2 regions of the Pseudomonas sp. PS02288 genome follow, and region 1 is predicted to be linked to the other one. Evidence: predicted binding sites of a transcription regulator. Region 1 holds the regulator's gene; the other holds the start of a gene.
What was found. Region 1 encodes FliA, which starts transcription of late flagellar genes. Its sites were predicted from a motif close to CTAAAGTTTNNNNNNNNNNNGCCGNTAA; they were not measured.
Positions count from the first base shown of each region.

Region 2: the regulator FliA is predicted to act here: its motif matches at 2,689-2,716, upstream of QMX85_RS16115 (methyl-accepting chemotaxis protein).

Region 1 is NZ_JASCPA010000001.1:151,731-166,832, reverse strand. It holds gene QMX85_RS00765 (DUF2802 domain-containing protein) at 1-142, opposite strand, end outside; gene QMX85_RS00760 (chemotaxis protein CheW) at 142-621, opposite strand; gene QMX85_RS00755 (CheW domain-containing protein) at 716-1,606, opposite strand; gene QMX85_RS00750 (ParA family protein) at 1,700-2,488, opposite strand; gene motD (flagellar motor protein MotD) at 2,485-3,423, opposite strand; gene QMX85_RS00740 (flagellar motor protein) at 3,427-4,167, opposite strand; gene QMX85_RS00735 (chemotaxis response regulator protein-glutamate methylesterase) at 4,167-5,291, opposite strand; gene QMX85_RS00730 (chemotaxis protein CheA) at 5,331-7,556, opposite strand; gene QMX85_RS00725 (protein phosphatase CheZ) at 7,738-8,532, opposite strand; gene QMX85_RS00720 (chemotaxis response regulator CheY) at 8,552-8,926, opposite strand; gene fliA (RNA polymerase sigma factor FliA) at 9,006-9,755, opposite strand; gene fleN (flagellar synthesis regulator FleN) at 9,752-10,585, opposite strand; gene flhF (flagellar biosynthesis protein FlhF) at 10,638-11,963, opposite strand; gene flhA (flagellar biosynthesis protein FlhA) at 11,976-14,099, opposite strand; gene sodC (superoxide dismutase [Cu-Zn] SodC) at 14,319-14,840, shown strand; gene flhB (flagellar biosynthesis protein FlhB) at 14,868-15,102, opposite strand, start outside.
Region 2 is NZ_JASCPA010000042.1:2,412-17,513, forward strand. It holds gene QMX85_RS16100 (MFS transporter) at 1-1,095, shown strand, start outside; gene QMX85_RS16105 (DUF1294 domain-containing protein) at 1,092-1,763, opposite strand; gene QMX85_RS16110 (undecaprenyl-diphosphate phosphatase) at 1,787-2,617, opposite strand; gene QMX85_RS16115 (methyl-accepting chemotaxis protein) at 2,821-4,455, shown strand; gene QMX85_RS16120 (RimK family protein) at 4,512-6,026, opposite strand; gene QMX85_RS16125 (GNAT family N-acetyltransferase/peptidase C39 family protein) at 6,131-7,228, shown strand; gene QMX85_RS16130 (hypothetical protein) at 7,234-7,857, opposite strand; gene QMX85_RS16135 (DUF1652 domain-containing protein) at 8,043-8,306, shown strand; gene QMX85_RS16140 (hypothetical protein) at 8,462-8,731, shown strand; gene QMX85_RS16145 (DUF1652 domain-containing protein) at 8,857-9,147, shown strand; gene QMX85_RS16150 (DUF421 domain-containing protein) at 9,163-9,855, shown strand; gene QMX85_RS16155 (hypothetical protein) at 9,934-10,122, shown strand; gene QMX85_RS16160 (DNA topoisomerase IB) at 10,183-11,307, shown strand; gene QMX85_RS16165 (diguanylate cyclase) at 11,314-12,264, opposite strand; gene QMX85_RS16170 (response regulator) at 12,267-13,265, opposite strand; gene nfuA (Fe-S biogenesis protein NfuA) at 13,475-14,059, opposite strand; gene QMX85_RS16180 (acyltransferase) at 14,143-15,102, opposite strand, start outside.

The DNA.
Region 1 (15,102 bases):
GTTCCTTGATGCGCTGGTCGCGCGCATTATCGCGCTCGGCCTGCTGCCGCGCCTGTTGGCGCTGGCCCTGGGCCAGCCACCAGCAGACATAACCCAGCCCGACGCAGACCAGGGCGAGAAAGACCAGCGCGGCTTCCAGCATCAGATGCTCTCGAGCTCCGACCACTCTTCCTCGGACATCATCTTGTCCAGCTCGACCAGGATCAGCAGTTCGCCGTTCTTGTTGCAGACGCCCTGGATGAACTTGGCCGACTCGTCGTTACCGACGTTGGGCGCGGTCTCGATTTCCGACTGACGCAGGTAGACCACTTCGGCGACGCTGTCGACGAGGATGCCCACGACCTGCTTGTCCGCTTCGATGATGACGATGCGGCTGTTATCGGTGATGGAGGCCGAATCCAGGCCGAAACGCTGGCGCGTGTCGATCACGGTGACCACGTTGCCGCGCAGGTTGATGATCCCGAGCACATAGCTGGGCGCGCCCGGGACCGGAGCGATCTCGGTATAGCGCAGCACTTCCTGCACCTGCATCACGTTGATGCCGTAGGTTTCGTTATCCAGGCGGAAGGTCACCCACTGCAGAATGGGATCTTCGGAGCCTTGCGCAGATGTCTTCTTCATATCCCAGCCTCTTCAATCACCGCAGGCGCGGTATGCGCGGGTTGCTTCCCGCCGTTGTCGTTGTCGCTCGCGCCAATCTGCGCGAGCCGTGGAATCAATGCAACTGCCCGTTGTTCATGCGCTTCACCGCACCGCTGGCGATGAGTTCGGCAAGGGCCGATACGTCCAGCAAGGCGCACATGTGCTCGATCACCGTGCCGGCCAGCCAGGGACGCTGGATGCGCTGGCTGCGCCATTTTATCTCGCTCGGGTCCAGGCGTATCGAGCGACTCACCTGATGCACCGCCAGGCCCCACTCATACCCCTGCACCGAAATCACATACTGCAGGCCCCGGCGAAAATCGTCGCGATAACGGTCGGGCATCACCCAACGCGCGGTGTCCAGCACCTTCAGGTTGCCGGCCTGCGAAGGCAGGATGCCGAGGAACCATTCCGGTTGCCCGAACAGCGGCGTCAACTCCTGATCCACGAGCGGGTAGATCGAGCCCAGGCAAACCAGCGGCACCGCCAGGGTTAGCCCGGCAACGTCGAACAGCAGGCACTCGAAGGGCTCCTCTGCCCAATCGGGACGCTCGTCGAAATTCAGCGGCGCCGGTACACGCTCGGCACGCTGCTCTAGCTGCAGATCGACCACCGGCTCGACCACGATCACCGGTTCGATCACCGGCGTCTCGATCACCGGCGGCGCCTCCACGACCGCTGCCGGCGGGAGCAGCTCGACGGTCGGCAGCACCAACGGCCGAGGCTCGGCGAAGTCCAGACGCGCAATCGGCGCAGGTGCGCGGGCCGGAGCCACTGCGGGCGCCGGCTGGCGCGCATCGCGGACCTGCTCCTCGAGCACGGCCGCCTGGAATTCGTCGATGGCGACGCTGCTTTCCGGCGCCGTCCCAGGCTCCAACTCGAGCGTGGCTTCCTGCAACAGACCATCCAGGTAGGACTGGAGAGCCAGTTGGGAGCGTGTTGACGTGGCAGCCGAACGACTCATGAAAAGAATCCGGAGGAATGGGAATAGTCAGTAAAGCCTATCGGCCGCCCTGCCCGCCTACTTGAGCCGCGACGATGAATAAACCCTGGCATATCAGGCAACCTGCGCCGCCGCCTGATGCTCGAGCAGATGCTTGAGCAAGGCGCGATAGGCGATGACGCCACGACTCTTGGGGTCGAACTGCGACGGCGTGAGCCCCGCGCGACTGGCATCGCGCAGGCGCGTATCGACCGGAATGTAGGCGTGCCACAACTGCTCGGGATAGGCATGGCGCAGCGTGCGCAGCGTCGACATCGACGCCTGCGTCCTGCGATCGAACAGCGTCGGCACGATGGTGTAAGGCAACGCCTGCTTACGCGAACGGTTGATCATCGCCAGCGTATTCACCATCCGTTCCAGGCCTTTTACGGCGAGGAATTCGGTCTGCACCGGAATGATCAGCTGCTGGCTCGCGGCCAGGGCATTGACCATCAACACGCCGAGCAACGGCGGGCTGTCGATGATCGCGTGGTCGAAATCCTGAAAAAGCTGCGCCAATGATTTGGCGATCACGAGGCCCAAACCGCCCTTGCTTGGAGATTGCCGCTCCAGGGTCGCCAGTGCGGTGCTCGAGGGCAGCAGGGAAATGCGCTCGTGGCTGGTCTCCAGCAGCAGTTCGCGCGGCAATCCCTGCGGGACCGTGCCCTGATGCAGGAACAGGTCAAAATTGCTGCGATCCAGCGTGTCCGGATCATGCCCGAAGTAGCTGGTCATCGAGCCGTGCGGATCGAGGTCAACGACGACCACACGCTTGCCGGCGTCGGCCAGCAGGCCCGCCAGGGCGATGGATGAGGTGGTCTTGCCGACCCCTCCTTTCTGATTGGCTACTGCCCAAACTCTCATGGCTGATTTCCTCCCGGCGCGGCTTGCACCGCGCCGAGATTGGCACCGCCCGGTGGCGGCGACGAAGGATTGACGGCTTCACCAATGGAAGCCCGCGCGTCCTGAGTATTAGCAGGTTGCGTGCCAGCCCGCTTGAGCGCCGCATCCGGTTGCGCCTTGCCGCTGCCGGAACCACTGACGCTACGGCGCACATCGAGGTTGCGCGACACCACCAGAACCACCCGACGATTGCGCGCACGGCCATCCGCAGTGGCGTTGTCCGCGACCGGCTGGAACTCGCCGTATCCCACCGCCGCCATCCGCCCGGGCGCCACGCCCTCCATCGCCATCATCCGCACGATGCTGGCGGCGCGCGCCGCCGACAGCTCCCAGTTGGTGGGGAACTGCGCGGTACGAATCGGCAGGTTGTCGGTGAAACCTTCGACATGCACGGGGTTTTCGTAGGGCGCCAGGATCTTCGCCACCTTCTCGATGATGGAGAAGGCGGCGTCGTTGGGGATCGCATCGCCGCTCGGAAACAGCAGGCTCGAATTGAGGGTGATCTCGACCCACAACTCGTTGCCCCGCACGGTCAGCTGCTCGGTCTTCATCAGGTCGCCAAAGGCGTCGCGAACATCGTTGGCGATGGTTTCCAGGGGATCGGCAGGCCCGCGCACTGACGATGAGTCGCTGCCTTCGATATCGTCGATCAGCGAGCGATCGGGTTCGGTGGTGCGCGGGCGTTCGTCGCCGATCGGAATCGCCTTGATGGAGCGGTCCGGCTGATTGAACGCGCCGACCATGCTGTCCGAGAGCACCTTGTACTTGCCCTCGTTGATCGAGGAGATCGAGTACATCACCACGAAAAAAGCGAACAGCAGCGTGATGAAGTCGGCATAGGAAACCAGCCAACGCTCATGATTCGCGTGTTCTTCGGGGCGACGGCGGCGTGCCATGGGTCAATCCATGAAGCCTTGCAGCTTCAGTTCGATGGAGCGCGGGTTTTCGCCTTCGGCGATGGAAAGGATGCCCTCAAGGATCAGCTCGCGGTAGCGCGACTGGCGCATCGCAACCGAGCGCAGCTTGTTGCTTATCGGCAGGAGCAGCAGGTTGGCGAAGCTCACCCCATAGATGGTGGCGACGAACGCCACGGCGATCCCGCTGCCGAGCTGCGCGGGGTCCGCCAGGTTGCCCATGACGTGGATCAGGCCCATCACCGCGCCGATGATGCCGATGGTGGGCGCATAGCCGCCGGCGCTCTCGAAGACTTTCGCCGCCTGGATGTCGCGGTCTTCCTGGGTCAGCATGTCGACCTCGAGAATGCCGCGGATCGCCTCCGGCTCGGCGCCGTCGACCAGTAGCTGCAAGCCCTTGCGCGCATAGGGATCGGGCTCGGCATCGGCGATCGGTTCGAGCCCCAGCAGCCCCTCCTTGCGCGCCGTCATGCTCCAGCCGACCACACGATCGACGCCGCCGAACAGGTCGATGCTGGGCGGGAAAATGATCCAGCGCGACACCACCAGCGCCCGTTTGAGCACACTCATCGGGGTCTGCAGGAAGGAAGCGCCCAGCGTGCCGCCCACGACGATCAGCGCGGCCGGGCCGTTGAGCAGCGCACCGATGTGCCCGCCCTCGATGTAGTTGCCACCGACGATGGCCACCAGCGCCAGGACGATCCCGATGAGACTCAGTGCATCCATCAGATGACGGCCTCGGCCAGATGCCTGCCGATGTCGTCGAGGCCATAGACGGCGTCGGCCAGGTTGGCTTTGACGATCGCCATCGGCATGCCGTAGATCACGCAGCTGGCTTCGTCCTGCGCCCACACCTGACTGCCGGCCTGCTTGAGCATTCGCGCGCCTTCGCGACCGTCGGCGCCCATGCCGGTCAGGACCACGGCCAGCACCTTGTCGTTGTACGAGCGCGCGGCCGAACCGAAGGTGATGTCGACGCACGGCTTGTAGTTGAGGCGCTCGTCGCCCGGCAGGATTTTCACCGCGCCACGGCCGTCGACCATCATCTGCTTGCCGCCCGGTGCCAGCAGCGCCAGGCCGGGGCGCAGCAGGTCGCCATCCGCCGCTTCCTTGACGGATATCCGGCAGAGCTTGTCGAGACGCTCGGCGAAGGCCTTGGTGAAGGCCGCCGGCATGTGCTGAATGAGCACGATCGGCGCGGGGAAGTTGGCGGGAAGCTGGGTCAGGACCCGCTGCAGCGCGACCGGCCCGCCGGTGGAGGTACCGATGGCCACCAGCTTGTAGGAGCGCCGCTTGGGCGTCGGGCTGCTCGCGCTCGGCGCGGCGGGCGCAGAGTGCGCTGGCGCAGCGGACGGACGAGCAGGCGCCGGTGCGGGATGAGGATGCGCGGACGTCGTGGAGCCGGGTGCGTGGGAATGCACCGGCGCCTGGGCGAAACTGCCCAGCCGACGGTTGCTGCGCGAGATGGTGTGGATCTTCTCGCAGAGCATCTGGCGGATCTTCTCGGGGTTGCGCGAGATGTCCTCGAAGTTCTTCGGCAGGTAATCCACGGCACCGGCGTCAAGCGCATCCAGCGTAACCCGTGCGCCTTCGTGGGTCAGCGAGGAGAACATCAGAACGGGCGTCGGGCAGCGCTGCATGATCGTCCGCACCGCCGTGATGCCATCCATCATCGGCATCTCGTAATCCATAGTGATCACGTCCGGCTTCAGCGCCAGCGCCTGGTCGATCGCCTCACGGCCGTTCGTCGCAGTGCCGACCACCTGAATGTTCGGGTCCGCCGAGAGGATTTCCGTCACCCTCCTGCGGAAGAAACCGGAATCGTCCACCACCAGGACTTTTACAGCCATAACAACTCCTCATGGAACGGGCCGTGACCCGCCCCGAAATCAGATGCGCCGCGCGTAACGCTTGAGCATGCTCGGCACGTCGAGGATCAAGGCGATACGTCCGTCACCCGTGATGGTCGCACCGGCCATGCCGGGCGTTCCCTGAAGCATCTTGCCCAGTGGCTTGATCACCACTTCTTCCTGGCCGACCAGCTGATCGACGACGAAGCCGATCCGCTGAGTACCCACCGACAGGATTACCACGTGCCCCTCGACCTGCTCGTCCTGGGCGGCGCGCGGCACCAGCCAGCGCTTGAGGTAGAAAAGCGGCAGCGCCTTGTCGCGGACGATCACCACTTCCTGACCGTCGACCACGTTGGTGCGCGACAGGTCGAGATGGAAGATTTCGTTGACGTTGACCAGCGGGAAGGCGAAGGCCTGGTTCGCCAGCATGACCATCAGCGTCGGCATGATCGCCAGCGTCAACGGCACCTTGATGACGATCTTCGAACCCTGGCCCTTGGTGGAGAAGACGTTGACCGTGCCGTTGAGCTGGGAAATCTTGGTCTTCACCACGTCCATGCCGACACCGCGGCCGGAGACGTCGGAAATCTCGGTCTTGGTCGAGAAACCGGGGGCGAAGATCAGGTTGTAGCACTCGAGCTCGGTGAGCCGCTCGGAAACGTCCTTGTCCAGCAGGCCTTTCTCGACGGCCTTGGCGCGCAGGACGTTGGCGTCCATGCCTTTGCCGTCGTCGGTGATCATCAGCAGGATGTGGTCGCCTTCCTGTTCAGCCGACAACACCACTCGGCCGGTGCGCGGCTTGCCGGCAGCCTCGCGCTCTTCCGGGGTCTCGATGCCGTGGTCGACGGCGTTGCGCACCAGGTGGACCAGCGGATCGGCCAGCGCCTCGACCAGGTTCTTGTCGAGGTCGGTCTCTTCACCGACCAGTTCCAGGTTGATCTCTTTCTTCAGGTTGCGGGCGAGATCGCGAACCAGCCGGGGGAAGCGTCCGAAGACCTTCTTGATCGGCTGCATGCGCGTCTTCATCACCGAGGTCTGCAGGTCGGCGGTGACTACATCCAGGTTGGAGACGGCCTTGGACATGGCTTCGTCGCCGCTGTTGAGACCCAGGCGCACCAGGCGGTTACGCACCAGCACAAGTTCGCCGACCATGTTCATGATTTCGTCGAGCCGCGCGGTGTCCACGCGCACGGTGGTTTCCGCCTCGCTGACCGGGCCGGCCTTGTCCGGGTGCGCCGTGGCCGGAGCGGGAGCTGCCGCCGCGGCGGGCTTGGGCGCGGGCTTCTCGGCGGGCTTTTCAACCGGTTTGGCGGCAGGGGCCGCCGCGGGCGGCGGCGCGGGCTTCGCCGGCGCAGCCGCTACGGGGGCGGCCTCCACGGGCGGAACGAACTTGCCCTTGCCGTGCAACTGGTCGAGAAGCGCTTCGAATTCGTCGTCGCTGATGTTGTCGCTCGCGCCGGCGGGCGCGGCCTCTGGCGCAGGCGCAGCGGGTGCGGCATCGACGGGAGGCACGAACTTGCCCTTGCCGTGCAACTGATCCAGCAGGGCTTCGAATTCATCGTCGCTGATGTCGTCGCCCGATGGGGCGGCAGCGGATGCTACGGGCGCGCTCGGTGCGGCGGGCGCAACGGCGGAAACCGGCTTGTCGCCGTGTAGCTGGTCGAGCAGGGCTTCGAACTCGTCGTCGGTAATTTCATCGCTGGCGCTGGCGACCGGAGCCTGGGCGGGTTCGCCGATCGCGCTGAGCAGCTGCTCGAACTCGCTGTCGGTGATGTCGCCCGAAGGCTCTGCAGCCGACGCCTCGGCCTGAACCACGGGCTCGACTTCGGCGGCGGGCTCTTCAGGAGGCGCTTCGGCCGGCGCTGCGGCAGAAGCCGGGGCGGCCAGACGAGAAAGCGCGGCGAGGAGTTCGCGCGGCGCCGGCGTCGGCGCGGTTCGCTCGCGCACTTCGGCGAACATCGCGTTCACCGCATCGAGCGCCTGCAGCACCACATCCATCAGCTCGGCATCCACGCGGCGTTCGCCCTTGCGCAGGATGTCGAAGACGTTCTCGGCGATATGGCAGCACTCCACCAGCTCGTTCAGCTGCAGGAAACCCGCGCCGCCCTTGACGGTGTGAAAACCGCGAAAGATCGCATTCAGCAGGTTCATGTCGTCAGGGCGGCTTTCCAGCTCCACCAACTGCTCCGACAGCTGCTCGAGAATCTCGCCGGCCTCTACCAGGAAGTCCTGGAGAATCTCTTCATCGGCGTCGAAGCTCATTTCCACCTTCCCATAGGATCTGTTGACGTTTCGTCGCGAACCGCGTTGAGCCGCAGGGACGGGGCGCGTTTTTCGCAGGCCGGCGTCACTCGTCGTTCATCTGGAGCAACCAACTTCTCTCCTCCTTCCTTGCCCTGCGAAAACGCCTAGGTCGTGGCCGTAACCAAAACGTCGACGGGTCCTAGAATCCAAGACTGGATAGCAGATCGTCGACATCGTCCTGACCGGATACGACGTCATCACGCTTATCGGCATGAATCTGCGGACCTTCACCCCGGGAGGACTCTTTTTGTTGTTTTTCTTGCTCGGCACGCAGCCCTTCGTGGTCGTGCTTGATGCCGGCGAAACGATCGACCTGGCTGGCCATGAGCATCAGCTTGAGCAGATTGCTCTCGACTTCGGTGACCAGGGTGGTGACACGCTTGATCACCTGACCGGTGAGGTCCTGGTAATCCTGCGCCAGAAGAATGTCGTTCAGGTGGCCGGAGAGCTTGGCGCCGTCCCGCTCGCTGCGCGCGAGGAACAGCTCGACACGCTTGGCCAGCTCGCGAAAGGCGTCAGCCCCGATTTCGCGGCGCATGAAGCGCTGCCATTCGACGCTCAGGCTCTGGGCCTCGTCGGCCATGCCGTTGACCACCGGCGCGCACTCTTCCACCAGATCCATCGTGCGGTTGGCCGCACGCTCGGTCATCGTCACCACGTAGGAGAGACGCTCGGTGGCATCGGAGATCTGCGACACTTCCTGCGCGTGCGGAACACGGGGATCGAGCTGGAAGTTGACGATGGCATTGTGTAGCTCGCGGGTGAGCTTGCCGACTTCCTGGTACAGACCGCGATCGCGGACCTGATTCAGTTGATGGATGATTTGCACCACATCAGCGAAGTTGCCTTTTTCGAGGCTTTCGGTCAGCTGACGGGCATGGGACTTCAGGGTCGACTCGAAGTCATCGCCCATAGAGATGTTGTCGTGATCCATAGCGCCCTCGAGGCGAACATCAGCCGTTGACCCGCTCGAAGATCTTTTCGATCTTCTCTTTCAGTACCTGGGCCGTGAAGGGTTTGACCACATACCCGTTCACGCCGGCCTGGGCCGCCTCGATGATCTGATCGCGCTTGGCTTCAGCAGTCACCATGAGCACGGGAAGGTGCTTGAGTCGATCATCGGCGCGCACCGCACGCAGCAGATCGATCCCGGACATGTTGGGCATGTTCCAGTCGGTGACCAGGAAGTCGAAGCTGCCGCTGTGCAGCATCGGTAATGCCGTGGTGCCGTCGTCGGCCTCCGCGGTATTGGTGAACCCCAGGTCACGCAGGAGGTTCTTGATGATCCGTCTCATCGTGGAGAAGTCGTCCACGATGAGGATTTTCATGTTCTTGTCCAAGTCGACCTCCGTACAATCCCAAACGCCGCCTCGCAGCGCGCGCCTCGCAAGCGTGAAACCGGCTGCCTCAGTGCGCGCGCCATTCAACCAGACGTGCCCGCAAACGCGCGGCACACTGGCTGTGCAACTGGCTGACGCGCGACTCGCTGACCCCCAGCACCTCGCCGATTTCCTTCAGATTCAGTTCTTCGTCGTAGTACAGCGAAAGAACCAGCCGCTCGCGTTCCGGAAGATTGGCGATGGCGTCGGCCAAGGCCCCCTGGAAGCGGTCATCCTCCAGATCGCGAGCGGGTTCGTAATGGGTGAAGCTACCGTCCTCGTGCAGGCCCGAACCGTGCTCGCCTTCCTGCAGGAGGTCGTCGAAGCTGAACAGTCGGCTGCCCTGAGTGTCGCTCAGGATGCCGTAGTACTCTTCAAGACTCAATTTAAGTTCGGCCGCAACCTCTTGATCTTTAGCGTCTCTGCCCGTTCTCGCCTCGACGGCGCGGATGGCGTCGCTGACCATGCGGCTGTTGCGATGCACGGAACGCGGAGCCCAGTCGCCCTTGCGCACCTCGTCGAGCATCGCCCCACGGATACGGATTCCGGCGTAAGTCTCGAAACTGGCGCCCTTGCCCGAGTCGTACTTCTTGGCAGCCTCGAGCAGGCCGATCATTCCGGCCTGCATCAGGTCCTCCACCTGCACGCTGGCCGGAAGCCGGGCCAACAGGTGGTAGGCGATCCGCTTGACCAACGGTGCATAACGCTCGATGAGCTGAGTTTGCGAGTCCTTCGCCTGCGATTTGCTGTACATACGAAGTCCACTGGCGGCTGTCATACGGGTGAGTCTGCGGTAGTCGGTTTAACCAGACGCTCGACGAAAAACTCGAGGTGACCGCGCGGGTTGGCCGGCAATGGCCAGGTGTCGACTTTCTGCGCGATCGCCTTGAACGCCAGCGCACACTTGGAGCGCGGAAAAGCTTCATAGACAGCGCGCTGCTTCTGTACGGCTTTGCGCACCGACTCGTCGTAAGGCACGGCACCCACGTACTGCAGGGCGACGTCGAGGAAGCGGTCGGTGACCTTGGTGAGCTTAGCAAACAGATTGCGACCTTCCTGGGGGCTGTGCGCCATATTCGCCAGCACCCGGAAACGGTTCATGCCGTAGTCGCGGTTGAGCAGCTTGATCAGCGCGTAGGCGTCGGTGATCGAGGTCGGCTCGTCGCAGACCACCACCAGCACTTCCTGGGCGGCACGGACGAAGCTGACCACGCCGTCGCCGATGCCGGCCGCGGTGTCGATGACCAGCACGTCGATGTTGTCGCTGATGTCGCTGAACGCCTGGATCAGGCCGGCGTGCTGCATCGGCGTCAGCTGCACCATGCTCTGGGTGCCGGAAGCGGCGGGCACGATGCGCACGCCGCCAGGGCCTTGCAGCAGGACGTCGCGCAGGTCGCACTGGCCGTCGATGACATCGGCCAGGGTGCGCTTGGGCGAAAGACCGAGGAGCACGTCGACGTTGGCCAGACCCAGGTCGGCGTCGAGCAGCATCACCCGCCGGCCGAGGTCGGCCAGGGCCAGCGACAGGTTGACGGACACGTTGGTCTTGCCAACGCCGCCCTTCCCACCGGTCACCGCGATCACTTGAACTGGATGCAAACTAGCCATTTCTCTTACACCTTGTCTGCGACTGAGCAGGCAACTGTCTCTCGACGGTCAATTAGCCGACGCGACGCGCCGAGTTGTTGTAGAGGCCGGCGAACATGTCGGCCATTGCATCTTCACTGGGTTCTTCCGGGGCTTGCAGGGCGACGGCGCGGCTCACCAGCTGATGGCTGCGCGGAACGTGCAGATCATCCGGGATTCGCGGGCCATCGGCCAGATAGGCTACCGGCAGACGCTGGCTGATTGCCAGCCCGAGCACTTCGCCGAGGCTGGCCGCCTCGTCCAGCTTGGTCAGCACACAACCGACCAGGCCGCAACGCTTGTAGCTATGATACGCGGCCTTGAGCACCTGGCTCTGGCTGGTGGCCGCCATGACGAGGTAGTTCTTCGACTTCAGGCCGCGGCTGGCGAGTGCTTCGAGCTGCATGCGCAGGGCCGGATCGTTGTTCGGCAGGCCGGCGGTGTCGATCAGGATCACGCGCTTCTTCGCCAGCGGGGCGATGGCCTGGGTCAGCGAGCTGCCCGGATCGACCTGGGTCACCGAGACGTTGAGGATGCGGCCGAGGGTCTTGAGCTGCTCCTGGGCACCGATGCGGTAGCTGTCCATGCTCACCAGCGCCACATGCTGGGCGCCGTACTTGAGCACGTAGCGCGCCGCCATCTTCGCCAGGGTGGTGGTCTTGCCCATGCCGGCCGGGCCGACCAGGGCGATCACGCCGCCCTCTTCCAGCGGTTCCTGGGCCGGAGTCTTGATCGCGTGGGCCAGGTAGGCGAGAACCATGCGCCAGGCCTGACGCGGCTCCTGCACCTGGCCGACCTTGTCCAGCAGCGCGCGGGCGATTTCCGCCGGCAGGCCGAGGCGTTGCAGGCGACGCCAGAGGTTGGCCTGCTGCGGACGCTGACTCTGCATCTGGGTCCAAGCGAACGAGCCGAGCTGCACTTCGATCAGTTCACGCAGGCCATTGAGTTCGTGGCGCATGGCATCCAGCGCGCGCGAATCGCCGGCCGGAGCGGCGGTGACGGCGGCCGGCTGTACCGGGGCCTGCGGACGCGCGGTGACCTTCGAGGTCGGCAGCTCCGGGGCAACCAGCGGCTCGTTGGCGAACAGCTGGCGGTCCTTGACCACTTCGCCAGCGGCGCGCACGGCCAGTTCGGCGTGGGCCGACGCGATCTTCGCCTGGGTCTTGCGCAGCTCGGCCTCAAGCTCGGCGTTCGGCTGGCGAACCGGCTCGGACGGCATCTGGTAGTCGAGCGCGGCAGTCAGCTCCACGCCGCCGGCAACCCGGCGGTTGGCGATGATCGCGGCATCGGCCCCGAGCTCATCACGAACCAGCTTCATGGCTTGACGCATGTCGGCGGCGAAGAAGCGTTTCACTTGCATGGCCTGTTAACCTCAATTTTGTCCCACGGTGGCGACGATGGTGACCTGCTTGTTGTCCGGGATTTCCTGGTAGGCCAGTACGTGCATGTTCGGCACGGCCAGTCGAGCAAACCGCGAGAGCATCGCCCGGATCGGACCGGCCACCAGCAGGATCGCCGGCTTGCCCATCATCTCCTGACGCTGCGCCGCTTCCACCAGGGAACGCTGCAGCTTCTCGGCCATGCCAGGTTCGAGGAGGATGCCATCCTCGGAGCCCTGACCGGCCTTGTGAAGACTATTCAGCAATATCTGTTCCAACCTTGGGTCGAGCGTGATAACAGGCATCTCCGGCTCTAGTCCCACAACGGTTTGCACGATTGAGCGGGCCAGCGCGACGCGGACCGCTGCAACCATGGCGGCGGGATCTTGACTCTTCGCAGCGACGTTAGCGATGGCTTCGGCGATGGTGCGGATGTCGCGTACCGGAACCTGTTCGTTAAGCAGCGCCTGCAGCACCTTGAGCAGCGTGGACAGCGAGATCATCCCCGGCACCAGCTCTTCGGCCAGCTTCGGCGAGCTCTTCGCCAGCAGTTGCAGCAGTTGCTGGACTTCTTCGTGACCGAGCAGCTCGTGGGCATGCTTGTTCAGCACCTGATTGAGGTGCGTGGCGACCACGGTGCTGGCGTCGACCACGGTGTAGCCAAGCGATTGCGCCTGGTCGCGCTGGCTGGGGTCGATCCAGACCGCCTCCAGGCCGAACGCCGGATCTTTGGCGGCGATGCCGTTGAGGCTGCCGAATACCTGGCCAGGGTTGATCGCCAGTTCGCGATCGGGATAGATCTCCGCCTCGGCGACGCTGACGCCCATCAGGGTCAGGCGGTAGGCGTTGGGCAGCAGGTCGAGGTTGTCGCGGATGTGCACGGACGGCATGAGGAAGCCCATCTCCTGGGAGAGCTTCTTGCGTACCCCCTTGATCCGCGCCAGCAGCTGGCCACCCTGGTTGCGGTCGACCAGCGGAATCAGCCGATAACCCACTTCCAGACCGACCATGTCCACCGGGGTGACGTCGTCCCAGCCGAGCTCCTTGGTTTCCTGCGCGCGCTGGGCGGGGATCAGCTCCTGCTGGCGGGCGGTTTCCTGGACCTCGGCTTCTTTGGCCTTGTTGGCCTTGTTCCAGATCATGTAGGCGCCGCCGGCGGCGATCAGGCCCAGGCCTATGAACGGAACGTGCGGCATGCCGGGAACCAGACCCATGGCGACCATGATCAGCGCCGATACGGCCAGCGCCTTGGGCGAGGTGAACATCTGCCGGTTGACCTGCTGACCCATGTCCTCGGAGCTGGACACGCGGGTCACCATGATCGCGGCGGCGGTCGACAGCAGCAGCGACGGAATCTGCGCGACCAGACCGTCACCGATGGTTAGCAGCGCGTAGATGCGACCGGCGTCGCCGAACGACAGATCGTGCTGGAGGATGCCGATGCCCATGCCGCCGATCAGGTTGATGAACAGGATCAGCAGACCGGCGATGGCGTCACCACGCACGAACTTACTGGCACCGTCCATCGAACCGTAGAAGTCGGCCTCCTGGCTCACTTCCTGGCGACGCAGCTTGGCTTGCGCCTGATCGATGATGCCGGCGTTGAGATCGGCGTCGATGGCCATCTGTTTGCCCGGCATGGCGTCGAGGGTGAAGCGCGCGCTCACTTCGGAAATACGCCCGGCACCCTTGGTGACCACGACGAAGTTGATGATCATCAGGATCGCGAACACGACCACGCCGACCACGTAGTTGCCGCCGACCACCACGTCGCCGAAGGCCTGGATCACCTTGCCGGCGGCGGCATGGCCGTCCTGCCCGTGGAGCAGCACCACGCGGCTGGAGGCCACGTTCAGCGCCAGGCGCAGCAGCGTGGAGACCAGCAGGATGGTTGGGAATACCGCGAAATCCAGCGGTCGCAACGCGTACACGCTGACCAGCAGAACGACGATCGACAGGGCGATGTTGAAGGTGAAGAACACATCCAGCAGGAAGGCAGGCACCGGCAGAATCATCATGCCGAGCATCACCAGTACCAGCAGCGGCACCCCTAGGTTGCCACGGCCGGCGCCGATCGCATTCATTCGCATGTTGTTGAACAGCTGAGTGCGTTCCACCCGATTCTCCTAGCCCGATCCAAACAATCTTTTGACGCCAGTGGGCGTGCGCCAATGCCAGTGCAAGAGCCCGGCCAACTTGGAGAACACAATGAGGATCAACGGTTTGCGGCTGGTGCGAGCCGCTGGTGGGCGCTACGGAGAACCGCGCTGACGGCGGGGAGTCAGAACACTGTCGGCGGGCAACGACGCGCGCCGCAGGTTGCGAGGAGCCACTTCATGAAGAACTGGATGATCGCCGCACTCGTCGGCGGCTGCGTATTCAACGCCCAGGCGGAAAGCCTTTCGATTCCGATGAACATCGTTAGCGGCAACGGCATCGGAGAAAAGGTCGGCACGGTAAGCGTCGAGGAAACCCCGTATGGCCTGGTGTTCACGCCGCAACTGGCGGGGCTGGCGCAAGGCATTCACGGCTTTCACATTCACGCCAAGGCGAGTTGCGACGCCGCCCTGAAGGATGGCAAGCCTTCCGCGGCAGAAGCCGCCGGCGGCCATTGGGACCCGAAGGAAACCGGCAAGCACGGCACGCCCTGGGGCGATGGCCACCTCGGCGACCTCCCTGCCCTGCTGGTGACCGCCGACGGCAAGGCGATGCAGCCGGTGCTCGCCCCCCGCCTGAAGAGCCTCGCGGAGATCAAGGGTCACGCATTGATGATTCACCAGGCCGGAGACAACCACTCCGACCATCCGCAGCCACTGGGCGGTGGCGGCGCGAGAATGGCCTGCGGGGTAATCCAGTAACGCAATGAAACGTGGGAGCGGACTTCGTCACTCGTCGCGACGCAGGTCCGGCGGGATCGGCAGATCGGGCAACGGCGTCGGCCGCTTGCCCTTGCCGGAGCGGAACTGCTTGAGCTGGTAGACGTAAGCCAGCACCTGCGCGACCGCCAGGTACAGGCCTGCCGGGATTTCCTGATCGACCTCGGTGGAGTAGTACACCGAGCGCGCCAGCGCCGGTGACTCCATCAGCAGCACCTTGTGCTCCTGGGCGATCTCGCGAATC
Region 2 (15,102 bases), on a different contig from region 1:
GGCATTCCACTGGCCGTTCTGCCTGGCTACGTACACGACGACCTGGCATATGGCTCGGTGCTGGCGGGCGTGGTGATCAGCAGCCAGTACCTCGCCACCCTGCTCTCCCGACCGCTGGCCGGCGCCACGGCCGACCGCCTGGGCGCGAAGAAGGCGGTGACGTTCGGCCTCGTCGGCTGCACCCTGAGCGGCATCCTTACGCTGATATCCACCTCGATCCAGGCCTGGCCGTCCGCCAGCCTGGGCCTGCTGCTCGCCGGCCGCGTGGTGCTGGGCATTTCGCAGGGCCTGGTGGGCACCGGCGCGATCAGCTGGGGCATCGGCCGTGTCGGAGCGGAAAACACCGCGCGGGTGATTTCCTGGAACGGCATCGCCGCCTATGGAGCAGTGGCGATCGGCGCACCGCTCGGGGTGTTGATGGTCGCTGAGCTGGGCCTGTGGAGCATGGGTGCCTCGATCACCCTGCTGGGCGTCGTCGCCCTGGGCCTGGCCTGGAACCGGCCGCCGGCACCCATCGTTCCCGGCGAGCGGCTGCCGTTTCGCCGGGTGCTCTGGCAGATCGCTCCCAACGGGCTGGGGCTCGCGCTGGGCTCGATCGGCTTCGGCACCATCGGCACCTTCATCACCCTGTACTACGCCAGCCTGGGCTGGACCGGCGCCGCCTACTGCCTCACGGCGTTCGGCGCCTCGTTCATTGGCGCGCGACTGCTGTTCGGTGGCGCGATCAAACGACTGGGCGGCTATCGCGTGGCGATCGCCTGTCTCGGTGTGGAATGCCTGGGTTTGCTGCTGCTCGGTTTCGCCCATCAGCCCTGGCTGGCGCTATGCGGCGCGGCGCTGACCGGCTTCGGCCTGTCGCTGGTGTATCCGGCCCTTGGAGTCGAGGCGATCTCGCGGATACCCGCCTCCAGCCGCAGCTCGGCGCTGGGCGCCTACGCGGTGTTCTTCGACATCGCGCTGGGCATCGCCGGCCCGCTGATGGGTGCCATCGCCAATGGCCTGGGCTTCGCCAGCATCTTCTTCAGTGCCGCGCTGATGGCGCTCGCCGGCCTGCTGCTGAGCCTGTGGATGTACCGCCAGGCCGAGCGTCGCTAGAACGTAATGAAACGCCGGCCAAGCAACAGCCAATCGATCCAGAACGCCTGGTGCAACAGCACGATCAGCCAGAAAAGCAGCTGGTAGGAAAGCTTTCGCGTCTTGTGGCGAAACACCTGCTGGGCGATCAACGCGCCCGGCCAGCCGCCCAGCAGCTCGATCAGGTGAAGGGTGTTTTCCGGCGTGCGCCGGCCGCCGGACAGCGCGCGGCGCTTGTCGATCCCGTAGAGCAGAAAGGCGAGCACACTGAGCAGCAGATAGGCGGTCGCCGGCCAGAAGCTCCCGCGCCAGGCCAACAGGGCGACGCCGCCTGCCGGCAAAAGGCACAGCAGCGCGAAGAGCATCAGTTTCAGCGGCAGATGGAGTGGCCTGCCCGTCGTGCGTGCCGGGGAGGCGCTGTGGCGGGTGGCGGGCCTGGCGGTGTCGCGTGGTTTCTGGCGGATCGCCGGATCGTCCAGCGACAGCCCCGGCAACCGTGCATGGCCGGCGCGCGGACGTTCGCCGGGCTCGCTGGACATCGTATAAAGCACGGTGTCGCCGGGCCGTGGGCGACGCTCGCCGCGCATCGCCGAGACATGCACGAAGACCTGGGACCCGCCCGCCTGCGGAACGATGAAGCCGAAGCCCTTCTCGTCGTTCCAGCTTTTCAAGGTGCCGCGCAGTTCCATCGCTCGCGTCCCTGCGAATCGCCTCAGCCCTGGGCCGTGCTCCAGTCGATCCAGCCGAACTGCCAGGTCGCCAGAATCACCAAGCCGAAGGCGATCCGGTACCAGCCGAACACCGCGTAGCTGTGGTTGGCGATGAACTTGAGCAGCGCGCGCACGGTGATCATCGCCACGACGAAGGTGGAAATGAAGCCGATGGCGAACACCGGAAGATCGCTGAGGTGGAGGATCTCGCGGTACTTGAAGAGCGAATAGACTGTCGCCGCGACCATCGTCGGCATCGCCAGGAAGAACGAGAATTCCGCAGCCGCCTTGCGCGAGAGGCCGAACAGCAGCCCGCCGATGATCGTCGAGCCGGAGCGCGAGGTGCCCGGAATGAGCGCCAGGCACTGGGCAAAACCGACCTTCAGGGCCAGCTTCCAGTCCATGTCGTCGACCGTTTCGGCGCGAATCGTATGCACGCGCCGCTCGGCCCAGATCATCACCACCCCCCCCATGATCAGCGCGGTAGCGACGGTAATCGGGTTGAACAGCCAGTGTTCGATGAGGTCGGCGAACAGCAGGCCGAGGATCACCGCCGGAATGAAGGCGATCAGCAGGTTCAACGTGAAACGTTGCGCGCGACGTTGCGTCGGCAGACCGACCACCACGTCGATGATGCGGCTGCGGAACTCCCACATCACCGCCAGGATCGCGCCCAGCTGGATGATGATCTTGAACGCGGTGGATCGGTCGCCGTTGAACTCCAGCAGGTCACCGACCACGATCAGGTGGCCCGTGCTGGAGATCGGCAGGAATTCGGTCAGCCCTTCGACAATACCCAGAACCAGTGCCTGAAAGGCGCTCCAAAGATCCATCATTCCCCCAGTTCCCAGGTTTAAAAACGCATACGGCTCGGTGCGCAGGGGTGCGACATAAACGCCCCACGCTCAGGTTTGCCCGCGTTTTGCCGAAATGCTATCAGAAGCTGGCTAAAGGCTGGCAAACCGGGTTTCGGACAGTCGTGGAACCGCTACAGTTCCCACGCTAGAGCAATAACAACAATATCGAGGGCTTCACCATGCGCAGTCTCCGAAGTTTGCCCATCAGCCGCCGGCTGATGCTGATTCTCGCGGTTGCTGTCGCCATGCTGGTGGCGCTCGGCGTGTTCATGCTGCAACAGATACACAACGACCTTTACGAGGGGAAGGTCGAGAAGACCCGTCATCTGGTGCAGAGCGCCAGCGCCATCCTGCAGAACTTCCATGACCAGGAGGTTGCAGGCACCCTGACCCGCGAGCAAGCCCAGACGCAGGCCGCCGCAATGATCCGCAGCCTGCGCTACGACAAGACCGAGTACTTCTGGATCAACGACCTCGGGCCGAAGATGATCATGCATCCGGTCAACCAGAAGCTCGAAGGCCAGGACCTCTCGACGATCAAGGACCCGGACGGCAAGGAGCTGTTCAACGAAATGGTCGCCCTCGCGCGCAAACAGGGCGGCGGCATGGTGGACTACCGCTGGCCGAAGGCCGGTAGCGCCGACCCGCTACCCAAGGTGTCCTATATCCAGCTGTTCGAGCCCTGGGGCTGGGTGCTCGGCACCGGCATCTACATCGACGACATGCAGGCGCAGTTCTACGGCCAGGCGCTGCACGCATCGCTGATCGGCCTGGGCATCGCCGTGGTGATGACCCTGCTGGTGATGCTGATCGCACGCAGCATCGTCGTGCCGCTGAACGCCGCGGTCGGCGCCATGGCCAACATCGCCAGCGGCGAGGCGGACCTCACGCGCAGCCTCGACACCCAGGGCAACGACGAGCTGGCGCAGATGTCCAGGCACTTCAACGCCTTTACCCTCAAGCTGCGCCAGGTCATCGGCGAATCGCTCGCCGCCTCGCGCTCGCTGGACGAAGCCGCGCGCTCGCTGGACGGCGTCGCCAACCAGGGCTACCAGACCAGCCAGCAGCAGTCGCAGCAGATGGAACTGGTCGCCACCGCGATCAACGAAGTCACCTATGGCGTGCAGGACGTGGCGAAAAGCGCCGAGGAAGCGGCCAACGAAGTGCGCAACGCCGAGGACCAGGCCAACCAGGGCCAGCAGAACATCGACAACAGCCTGCGCCAGATCGACCAGCTGTCCGGCACCATCGGCCAGGCCGTGCAAGTGATCCAGGCGCTGGCGCAGGAAAGCTCGCAGATCGGCAAGGTGCTGGAGGTGATCCGGGCCATCGCCGAGCAGACCAACCTCCTCGCGCTTAACGCCGCCATCGAGGCGGCCCGTGCCGGCGAGCAGGGCCGCGGTTTCGCCGTGGTGGCCGACGAGGTGCGCCTGCTGGCCCAGCGCACGCAGCAATCGACGGCGGAAATTCAGGGCATGATCGAGCGCCTGCAAACCAACTCCGGCGCCGCGGTGAAGGTCATCCACGAAAGCAGCGAGGCCTCGCAACTGACCGTCGACCAGGCCAGCCAGGCCAGCGAGAGCCTGCAACTGATCGCCCAGTCGATGCGCAACCTCGCCGGCGCCAACGCCTCCATCGCCAGTGCCACGCTGCAGCAATCGCATGTGGTGGAGGACATCAACCGCAACGTCACCGAAGCCGCGAGCCTGGCGCACACCAGCGCACTGTCCGCCGAAGAGACCAGCAGCGCGAGCAAGAACCTCGGTCAGCTCGCCGACCAACTGGGACGGCTGCTCGGCCAGTTCCGCGTCTGACCGGCGCCGACGCCGGTCCGCTGCCGTGAGCGCGCCATCGCGTTCACGGCGACGCGCTAGATCACACCCTCCTGGTTTTCCGACCAGGGTTGGCCCTTGCGCTTGAGCTCCAGACGGCGCACGAATTCCAGCAACACCGCGGCATAGAGCTCGTCCTGCAGGTGCACGTCCTCGATGCCGGCGTCGATGTTCGGGTTGTCGTTGACCTCGATAACCACCACCTTGTCGCCCGCCTGCTTCAGGTCCACCCCGTAGAGCCCGTCGCCGATCAGGTTGGCGGTGGTGGTGGCCAGCTCCAGCACCTCGCGCGGCACCTCTTCCACCGGCAGCGTCTGGAAGTCGCCACTGACCTCCTGGGCGTCCGGGCGGTGGTCGTAGATCTGCCAGTGGCCCTTGGACATGAAGTATTTGCAGGCGAAGATCGGCTTGTGATTGAGCATGCCGATGCGCCAGTCGTACTCGGTGTAGAAGAACTCCTGTGCCAGCAGCAGCACCGAGCGCTCGAACAGCTCAGCCGTCACCTTGAGCAACGCCTGCTGATCCTCGACCTTGATCACCCCACGGGAAAAACTGCCGTCGGGGATCTTCAGCACCAGCGGGAATCCCAGCCGCTCGCCCAGGTTGTCCAGTTCGTGCGGGCGGTCCTTGTAGAGTATTTCCGTGGCCGGCATGCCCAGCTTGTGGGCGCGCAGCAGGTCCGTGAGGTACACCTTGTTGGTGCAGCGCAGGATGGACGCGGGATCGTCGAGCACCACCAGCCCCTCGCTTTCGGCGCGTTTGGCGAAGCGGTAGGTGTGGTCGCTGACGTTGGTGGTTTCGCGGATGAACAGCGCGTCGTACTCGGCCAGGCGGGAGAAGTCCTTCTTCTCGATCAGGTCCACCTCGATGCCGAGGCGCTTGCCGACGCGGATGAAGTTCTTCAGCGCCTTGCGATTGGACGGCGGGAAGGCTTCGTCCGGGTCCTGCAGGATGGCCAGGTCGAAGCGCACCAGCCGGCGTGAACGTGGGCGTCGCCAGATCTTGCGGTTGAAGGCGTCGAGGACGTTGGCGAAGTGGTCCTCCTGGTCGTCGCGCAGTTTGTGCAGGCTACCGGGCTTGATCCCGGTGATGTGCCAACTGTCGTTGCGGCGGAATTCCACCAGCAACAGCGGACAGGGAAACGCCTCGAACAGCTGGCGCGCCAGGTCCTGCAGCGGTTCGATCTCGGTACGGCCGAAATACAGCGTGAGGGTGAAGCCGTCGGTGCTGCCGAACGGGTGGTCAGCCAGCGCCCTGTCGAGGGACTTGTCGAGGTATTCCAGCGCCAGGCTGTAAAGCGCCTTGCGCGCCAGCTCGCTGATGGTGCGCACGCTGGGGATCACCCGGTGCCCGCGCGCCTCGGCCAGCAGCGAGCAGTAGTAGCCGTGGCCGAGGTACTTGTAGTTGCGGCACAGGTTGATCACCTGAACCCGTTTGCCGCTGGCATCGTCGTTGGGTTGTTCCAGGTACTCCTGGACACTGATGACATCTTCGCTTGGATAGTAGGAGGTCCAGTCCTCCTTGCGCTCGACCACAATGACGAGTCTGCTCACGATCGCTCCCGCTCATATGCCGGGAGCAAAAGGCGCCCCCGCCTGTCTGTGCTAGGACATGCGAGACAAACATCGCGTTCGCCCGTTCTGGAAACTCCTTATCGATGAAAGCCGCCCTACGCCTCGCCACGGCCGAAGACATCGCCGCCCTGGTGGCACTGGAAAACCGCTGCTTCGACCACGACCGCCTCTCGCGGCGGAATTTCCACTGGATGATCACGCGCGCCAACGCCCGTCTGACGCTCGCCGAGGAAGACGGGCGCCTCCTCGGCTACGCGCTGGTGCTGTTCCACCAGGGCACCTCGCTGGCGCGCCTGTACTCCATCGCCAGCGATCCGCAGGCGCGCGGCCGCGGCCTCGGCCAGCGGCTTCTGGAGGCCGCGGAACAGGCCGCGCTGGAAAACGACTGCGCCTTCCTGCGCCTGGAGGTCCGCCCGGACAACGGCGCCGCCATCGCCCTCTACGAACGCAACGGCTACCTGCCCTTCGCCCGCCTCAGCGACTACTACGAGGACCATACCGAAGCGCTGCGTTATGAGAAACGCATTCGCCAACTCAGCCAGGGTCGGCACAAGCGCTCGCCCTACTATCGGCAGACCACCGACTTCACCTGTGGCCCGGCATCTCTACTGATGGCCATGGCAGCTCTGGATCGCGACTTCCGCATGACCCGTCGCGAGGAACTGCGCCTGTGGCGCGAGGCGACCACCATCTACATGACCGCGGGGCATGGCGGCTGTGGCCCCCATGGCCTCGCGCTGGCCGCCTGGCGCCGCGGGTTTCACGTCAGCCTGATGGTGAGCGTCAGCGGGCCGCTGTTCCTCGACGGCGTGCGCAGCGAGGAGAAACGCGCGGTGATGCGCGTGGTGCATGAAGACTTCTGTGCCGAGCTGGAGAAAAGCGACGTGCAGTCGCTAAAACGTGGGCCGCTGGACATTCCGGCCGCACTCGCCGCTGGCGGGCAACCGCTGGTGCTGATCAGCAGCTATCGGCTGACGCGCTCCAAGGCGCCGCACTGGGTGATCGTCACCGACAGCGACGAGGACTTCGTGTACCTGCACGACCCGGATGTGGACCACAGCATCCATCGCCGGCAGATGGACTGCCAGCACGTGCCGGTCAGCCACGCCGAGTTCGACAAGATGAGTCGGTTCGGCCGGCGCAAGCTGCGCGCGGCCGTGATCGTCTATCCACGCCAGTGAGCGTTTCAGCTACCGCCGCCAGCGCCGCCTGCTCCGGCTCCACCCGAGCCCCCGGAACCGCCGGCGCCTGAACCCGAACCGAAGCCTGAGCCGGAGCCGGAGTTACCGCCGCTTCCGCCGATGGGTGCTCCACCGTTATTGCTGCCGGTACCGCTGGTGCCCGCGCCGCTGGAATTGCTCGGGTTCGCGCCATTCTGGTTGAGCGTGCCGTCGGTGTTGCCCGGGCTCGTAGTGGTTGGCGTACCCGGCGCGACCGTGGAACGCTCCTGGCCCGTGGTGGGCGTACCAGGCGCAAAGGTCGAACGCTGCTGGCCGGTGGTGGGCGTGCCGGGCTCGGTGGTGGAGCGCTGCTGGCCGGTGGTCGCGGGGGTGCCGTTGCCGCTGTTCACCGAATTGCCGTTAGTCGACATGCCGCTGGCGGAGTTGGCCCCGCCCGGCGCCGCCTGATCGGCCCGGGTTCGGATCTGGTTGATGTTGTCGCCTACCTGCTGGCGGTTGTTTTCCATCTGCTCGCCGCTCTGGCGACGCTGGTCTTCCAGGCTCAAACCGGCGCCCGCGTGACTGACGAGGGGAATGATGGTGGCCAGGACGAGTAGCGGGAATCTGATCGTGTGCATCTTCTTCTCCATCACGTGGGTACCCACGGTGGACAGCGCAGGGTCGTGCGGCTCTTCGTACGTTCATCGGATTCACGCCACGGCGGAATTCAGCTGCCGCGGGTCAAGGAGCCGTCGCTGGCGTGGTGCTAGTTTCGCCTTGTCCATTCGAACCCATGCCGGGTTCGCATCTCTGCGTTGCAAGTAGGACCCCATGGTTGAACAGGCTCACCCTGACCCAGGCGCTGGAACTGATGCGGCGCCACTTCAGACCGCTGGGTCTGGAGGTTTCCTTCGAGACGCCGGACAGCCTTCTGGTCCGGGTGCTGGACCCACTGACCGCTGCCCCCTTGCTGACCGTCACTGGAATCCGCTGCAACACCAAGCTCACCCACGAGGAGATCGACCGACTGATCCAGGCGCTGGAAACCGACCTTGAAGTGATTCATCCAAACAACCCATTCACCCGCCGAACCGAATAGGAACCCCGCAAGAAATCCCTACACGCGACATTTATTTTTCGATTGTCGACATCCCGTGACTTCCGGCTTAACACCGACATCAATGACATGACCGAGCCTGCTGCAAGTGACCGTACCAGGCCCCTCCATTTAGGCACTTTTAAGAGACCGCCCCCATGAACGCCCCGCTCCGTGTCAACGAAGCACTTTTGATCGCCGGCCGCGCTTTCCAACCGTTCGAATGCGTAGCCTGGGCTCCGCTAGAAGGCAGTGGTGAATTGAGCCTGAGCGTCGTCGACAGGACCTGCACCCGGGTCCTCGGTCGCTCGAAGATTTCCCGCACCACCTACTGCGATCCGCAGCAGCTGGCGGAAATTCTCCAGCAGGCGCGGCAGGAGCTGAGCCAGGAAGGCTTCAGGCTTTCCCCGTGGAGCATGCCCGAGTAAACCGAAAGGCCCGGCAATCGCCGGGCCTTTTTGTATCTGCGCACCGAAAGCGTGCCGCGGGCCCCACGACGAACTCCGGGAGCGCTGCTCCGGTCTATCCCTCAGCCACCGGCGGGAGGATCACCATGAGTACCACGCACCTCACCCTCGACGAAGCCCGACGCATCATCGATCAGGCCTTCCTCCCGCTCCACTGCACGACCGTCGCCGACCGCGAGGACGCCAGCTTCTCCCTGAAGGTGAGCGACGAGTCCGGCCTAGCCCTCTACTCCATCGCCCACCTGGCGCGCTCGCAGTACAGCGAGCCGATCCGTTTCGCAGGGCTGATCGAACAGGCGCGGCTGGAGCTGAGCAAGGACGGGCATGCGCTGTATCCCTGGTCGATGCCCTTCCAAGTGGACCTCAAACACTGCTGAAGCCAGGTAGAAGCAATGGAAGCGTTCGACCTCAAACGCATGCTGCTGGACGAATTCCCTGTGCTGTTCCTCGGCGAGGTCGCGCTGCGCGCCAGCTTCGCCTACCTCGCGGTGTTCGCCTTCCTGAAGATCTCGGGGCGCCGCGGCGTGCGCCAGCTGTCGCTGTTCGAGGTGGTGGTGATCCTCACCCTGGGCTCGGCGGCGGGCGATGTGTCCTTCTACGACGATGTTCCCCTGCTGCCGATCGTGATGGTCTTCATCACCTTGCTGGTGCTATATCGGGCCACCACCTACGCGATGGAGCGCAGCCCGCGCTTCGGCGCCTGGATGGAGGGCAAGCCGATGGTGATCATCCGCGATGGCCAGTACGACCTGCCGACGCTGGAGGCCACCAACATCTCCGACGACGAATTCTTAATGGAGCTGCGCCAGCAAGGCGTCGAGCACCTGGGCCAGGTGCGCCTGGGCATCCTCGAGGTGAACGGCGACGTGAGTCTGTACTTCTTCGACAGCGATGAAACGCGCCACGGGCTATCCGTGCTTCCGCCCAGCGAGCGGGTGGTCGTCGAGACCGCCCATCAGAACGGCCTCCATGCCTGCTGCCGCTGCGGCTTCGTCCAGTCTCTGGACTACGGACAGGGCGGTCCCTGCCCGCGCTGCGAACGCACACGCTGGTCCATGGCAAGCGACCGCCCGCGGGCGCGCTGACCGGTGGGCTGAACCGCCGCCTTTCCGACCGGGTCACTGTTTCTAGGCAACGCAGATACTCACCGGAGGAACCAGACGATGCTCGGCGACCATTCCGAAATCATTCAGCACCTCAACACCGCCCGCAAACACGCCGACCAGGCGGAAACCCAGGACAATCCCGCGCTCTACCGCGAAGCCATCGACGAGATGGCCATGGCCATCGAACTGCTGCTGCGCAACAGCGCCGAGAAGGAAGGCGAGCTGTACCGCGGCCACGGCGCCTGAGTCGCCAGCGCCAGCCAGACACTTCGCTGCCTCGCAGCGCGTTCGCTTCAAGGAGTACGTATGCGACTGGAATCCGGGGCAATCCCGCCGCTGGCCGAAGGACGACTGCCGGTGCCGCCGGACGAGTCCGGGGACACCGGCACCCCGCTCTGCTCGACGCTGCCGCCCGACCTCAGCTATGTCGACGATACGCAGCCCGGCATCAGCCGGCGCAAGCTGCGCGGCAAGTTCGTCTACATCGATGTCGACGGTGAGCGTATTCGTGACGAGAGCGAGATCAGCCGGATCAACAAGCTGGCGATTCCACCGGCCTATACCGATGTCTGGATCTGTCCCAACCCCAGCGGGCACCTGCAGGCGACCGGCCGCGACGCGCGCGGACGCAAGCAGTACCGCTACCATCCGCGCTGGCGCGAGGTTCGCGATGCAGACAAGTACGAGCGCATGCTCGCATTCGGGCGCGCCCTGCCAAAGCTGCGCGCGACCCTGGAAAAGCACCTGGCGCAACCGGGCATGGGCCGCGACAAGGTGATGGCCACGGTCGTTTCGCTGCTGGACTCGACGCTGATCCGCGTCGGCAACAGCCGTTACGCCAAGGAGAACAAGTCGTTCGGCCTGACCACGCTGCGCAACCGCCACGTCGACGTCAAAGGCACTGCCATTCGTTTCCATTTCCGCGGCAAGAGCGGCATTGAGCACAACGTCAAGCTCAGCCACCCGCGCCTGGCGAGGATCGTCAAACGCTGCCTGGAGCTGCCCGGCCAGCACCTCTTCCAGTACCTGGACGAGGATGGCGAACGCCACGTGGTGACCTCCTCCGACATCAACGCCTACCTGCAGACCCATGCCGGCGAAGATTTCACCGCCAAGGACTACCGCACCTGGGCCGGCAGCGCGCTCGCCCTGGAGCGCCTCTGCGAAAGCGCCCGGCTCGTTGGCGAGGTCGACACCCGAAAGCAGGTGGTGGAAATCGTCAAGGCGGTCGCAAGCCAGCTCGGCAACACCCCGGCCATCTGCCGCAAGTGCTACATCCATCCGGCAGTGATCGATGCCTTCGGCGACGGCACGCTGGCCGAGTTGAAGAAGCCGAGGCCGCGCAAAGGGCTGCGCGTGGAGGAAGTCGCGCTGATGAAGTTTCTCGAAAATCTGCAGAGCGCCGCCGAATCCAAGGCCGACTGTGCCTGAGCGGCGCTACAGGTATACCGAGACCTGGTTGCGCCCGCCCTTCTTCGCGCTGTACAGCGCCTGGTCGGCCCACTCGATGAGCATGTGGTGATCGACGCAGAGCGCGGTGGGCTGGGCCACGCCCAGGCTGATGGTGAACGGAATGACGTGGCCGTCATGCTCGACCCGCAACCTCTCCACCGCGGTACGCAGGCGTTCCGCGAACACCAGGCCGCCGTCCTTGCCGGTATCCGGCAGCAGCACGACGAACTCCTCGCCGCTGTAGCGCCCGGCGATGTCGACATCGCGAATGTGCTCGCGAAGCAGCTCCGACAGGCGCTGGATGACCTGGTCGCCCGCCAGGTATCCGAAGCTGTCGTTGATCGCCTTGAAGTGATCGATGTCCATCATCACCAGTGACAGCGGGGTGTCGTAGCGCTGGGTACGGGCGAACTCGTGCCGCAGGCACTCGTCCCAGTGGTCGCGGTTGAACAGCCCGGTGAGCCGGTCGATGCGCGACAGCCCTTCCAGCTTGGCGTTGACCGCCTGCAACTGGCGTCGGTTGATCGCTACGTCGGTGACGTCGTAGATCACCAGGCAGATGTGGCCGATCTCGCTGTTCACCGAGCGCAACGGCAACAGCGTGGTGTTCTGGTACATGAAGTCTTCACGACCGGTGATCGGCTGGTAGTTCTTGAAGCGCACCAGGTACGGCCGCTGCTCCCACACCGTGAAACCCGGCGTGCCCAGCGTGGCCACGCTCTCCGCCTTCATGCGGAACCACTCCTCGTTGACCTCCGGGAACAGCTCGAAGAAGGAGCGGTGATAGGCCTGGCTGGGCTGCAGCCCGGAACGGTTCTCCATGAAGGTGTTCCACACCTCCACGCGGTAGGCTCGGTCCAGCACCACCACGCCTACATCGATACCCTGCACGATGGCCGCCAGCCAATGGAATTCTTCCAGATCGATCTCTGCCATGGTCAGTTCATCACGTGAGCGAGTTTGCGCGACAGCAGCTCCACCGAATCCTCGGTGAACAGCAGCAGCAGGTCGAAGTGAATGTCGTGCCCTTCCAGGCTGTAGCTGATCTCCACCGCCAGGGTCTTCTTCCAGCGACGCTGGTTGACCTGGATGAGGTCGTCGAGGCCGGCATGGGCACCGAGAACCTGCGGATGACTCTGGGAAAACACCACGTCGATCTGTTCGGCGATGCCGCTGAGGCAGGCGCCAATCAGCACGCTGGAGAGGTCCAGCAGCATTTCCATCTCCGAGTACTCGCTCGACGACCAGCGCATCAGCCGCGCCATGTCGGCCACTTCGGAGTCATGGAAGATCAGCAGCGCCTCGCCGGCGATGCCTTCGCCGATGTAGCCCTGGCAGACCGCGGTCAGGCGCTCGCCACGCTGCGCATCGGCCAGCGCCATGTGCAGTTCGCCGACTTCGAGGATGTTCACGTTGGGCACCGGCAACTGCACGAACACCTTGAGCACCCGCGCCAGCAACGCCGCCGCACGGCCCATGGCGACGTTGACGGTCTCGCGGAAGGCATCGCGAAAGCCGACCGTGGTTTCGGCAAGGCTCGCCACCGGGACTGGAGGCACCCCCGGCGCGCCCAGCAGGCCGAGGCGTTTCAGCGTATCGGCCAGCTCCTGCGGATCGGCCGGCTTGCGCAGGAAGGCCAGCGCACCGAGCGCCATCACGCGGCGTACCGCCTCCTCCTGAACGTCGCCGGACACCACGATCACGCGGCTGGACAGGCCCTCGGCCCGCATCGCGGCGAGCACTTCGTAGCCATCCATTTCCGGCATGGTCAGGTCGAGCAGGACGATCTCGCCCTCGCCGCGGCGAATCGCCTCCAGCCCTTCGCGGCCATTGGTCGCCTGCGTGACGGACACCGCCCAGTCCACTGGCAGGGCGCGCAGCAACTGCTTGCGCGCCATGTTGGAGTCGTCGCAGACGAGCAGGGGAATCAGGGACATAGGCAGCCGTCTCGCAGCTCAAAAAATTCAATCACGACAATGGGATGAAACGTCGCGGCTCTTCGCCACACGTTTATCGCCCGAGCGCGGACGGAAGTCGAGCCATGCACCAAAAAAAAGCCGTAAACGCCCGGCACCTCGTGCGGCGGCGCCCGGCGGGAAGACATAAAAAAAGCGGCACCAGGGCCGCTTTCTTCACTGTTGATCGATCAGTAGTACGCGTTTTCCCGAACGCTATGATCGGTAACGTCACGCACGCCCTTGAGCTGCGGGATGCGTTCGAGCAGGGTCTTCTCGATGCCCTCCTTGAGGGTCACGTCGGCCTGCCCGCAGCCCTGGCAACCGCCACCGAACTGCAGCACGGCAACGCCTTCGTCAACGATATCCACCAGGGTGACCTGGCCGCCGTGGCTCGCCAGGCCGGGGTTGATCTCGGTCTGCAGGTAGTAGTTGATGCGCTCGTTGAGCGGGCTGTCCTCGTTGACCATCGGAACTTTCGCGTTCGGCGCCTTGATGGTCAGCTGGCCGCCCATGCGGTCGGTGGCGTAATCCACCACGGCGTCTTCGAGGAAGGCTTCGCTCACCGAGTCGATCCAGGCGGTGAAGCTCTTCAACGCCAGCGCGGTGTCTTCGGGTTTTTCTTCGCCCGGCTTGCAATAGGCGATGCAAGTTTCCGCGTATTGCGTGCCCGGCTGGGTGATGAAAACGCGAATGCCGATACCCGTGGTGTTCTGTTTGGCCAGCAGGTCGGCCAGATAGTCGTGGGCGGCGTCGGTAATGGTGATAGCGCTCATGTCAGTTCCTCGCGATACATGCACGCAGTCTACGCCAAAGCGGCCACCCGGATAAAGTCCTAGCTTTTTAGTCGGGAAAGCATTCAGGCATCCGCCCGCGACGCCTGCGGTTCGAGCCAGCGCCGGGTGTGGAAAAACAGCCGGCGCTCGATCAGTTGGTAACTCGCCCAGGAAATCAGCAGGATCGCCGGCATGCACGCGGCGATCACCCAGTACTCGTCGAAGCCGAAGCGTTCGTACAGGTACCAGCCGGTGGACAGCACGATGACGTGCACCAAGTACACCGAATAGGAACAGTCGCCGAGCATCTTCAGCGGCCTCACCCGCGCGAACCAAGGTTCCAACGCGACGCAGGCGACGACGATGAACGCGCTGGGAACGCCCCAGTTGAGCAGCCGCGACGAGGCATCGAGGTGCAGCACCAGTGCCATCGATACCGCCAGGATGAGCAACGGCAGCCTGTTGCCCTGGCCGATCCAGCCACGCCGATAGGCGATGCCGATGGCCACGCCAAAGAGGAACTCGTACACGATGCTGTTGCGGTAGAAATTGCTCAGCCAGTCCTGATGCGCCAGCAAGGTGCTCACCAGCGCCAGCGTGACCGCGATCAACAGCGGGCGCAGGCGTTGCGGCGCCACCAGCGACAGGGCGAACACCAGGTAAAAGAACATCTCGTAGTTCAGCGTCCAGCCGACGTTCAGCGTCGGGTACAGCCCGTAGCCGCCGGGGTTTTCCGCCGGAATGAACAGCAGCGAAAGGATCAGGTGACGCAGTTCGAAGGTCTGCCCTGGGGTCATTTGCTGGGCATAGAGAATGATCGCCGCCATCAGCAGGCTGTACAGCCAGTACGCCGGCACGATGCGCATGATCCGATTGAGCAGGAAACGCCCGGCCTGGATGTCCTTGCCCGCCGTTGACAGGTAGATCACGAAGCCGCTGATGACGAAGAAGATATCGACGCCGATGGCGCCCTTCTGCACGAAGAATTGCCCGATCGGGCTGTCTGCCTTGAAGTCGAAGAACACCTGCATCACGTGGTGGCA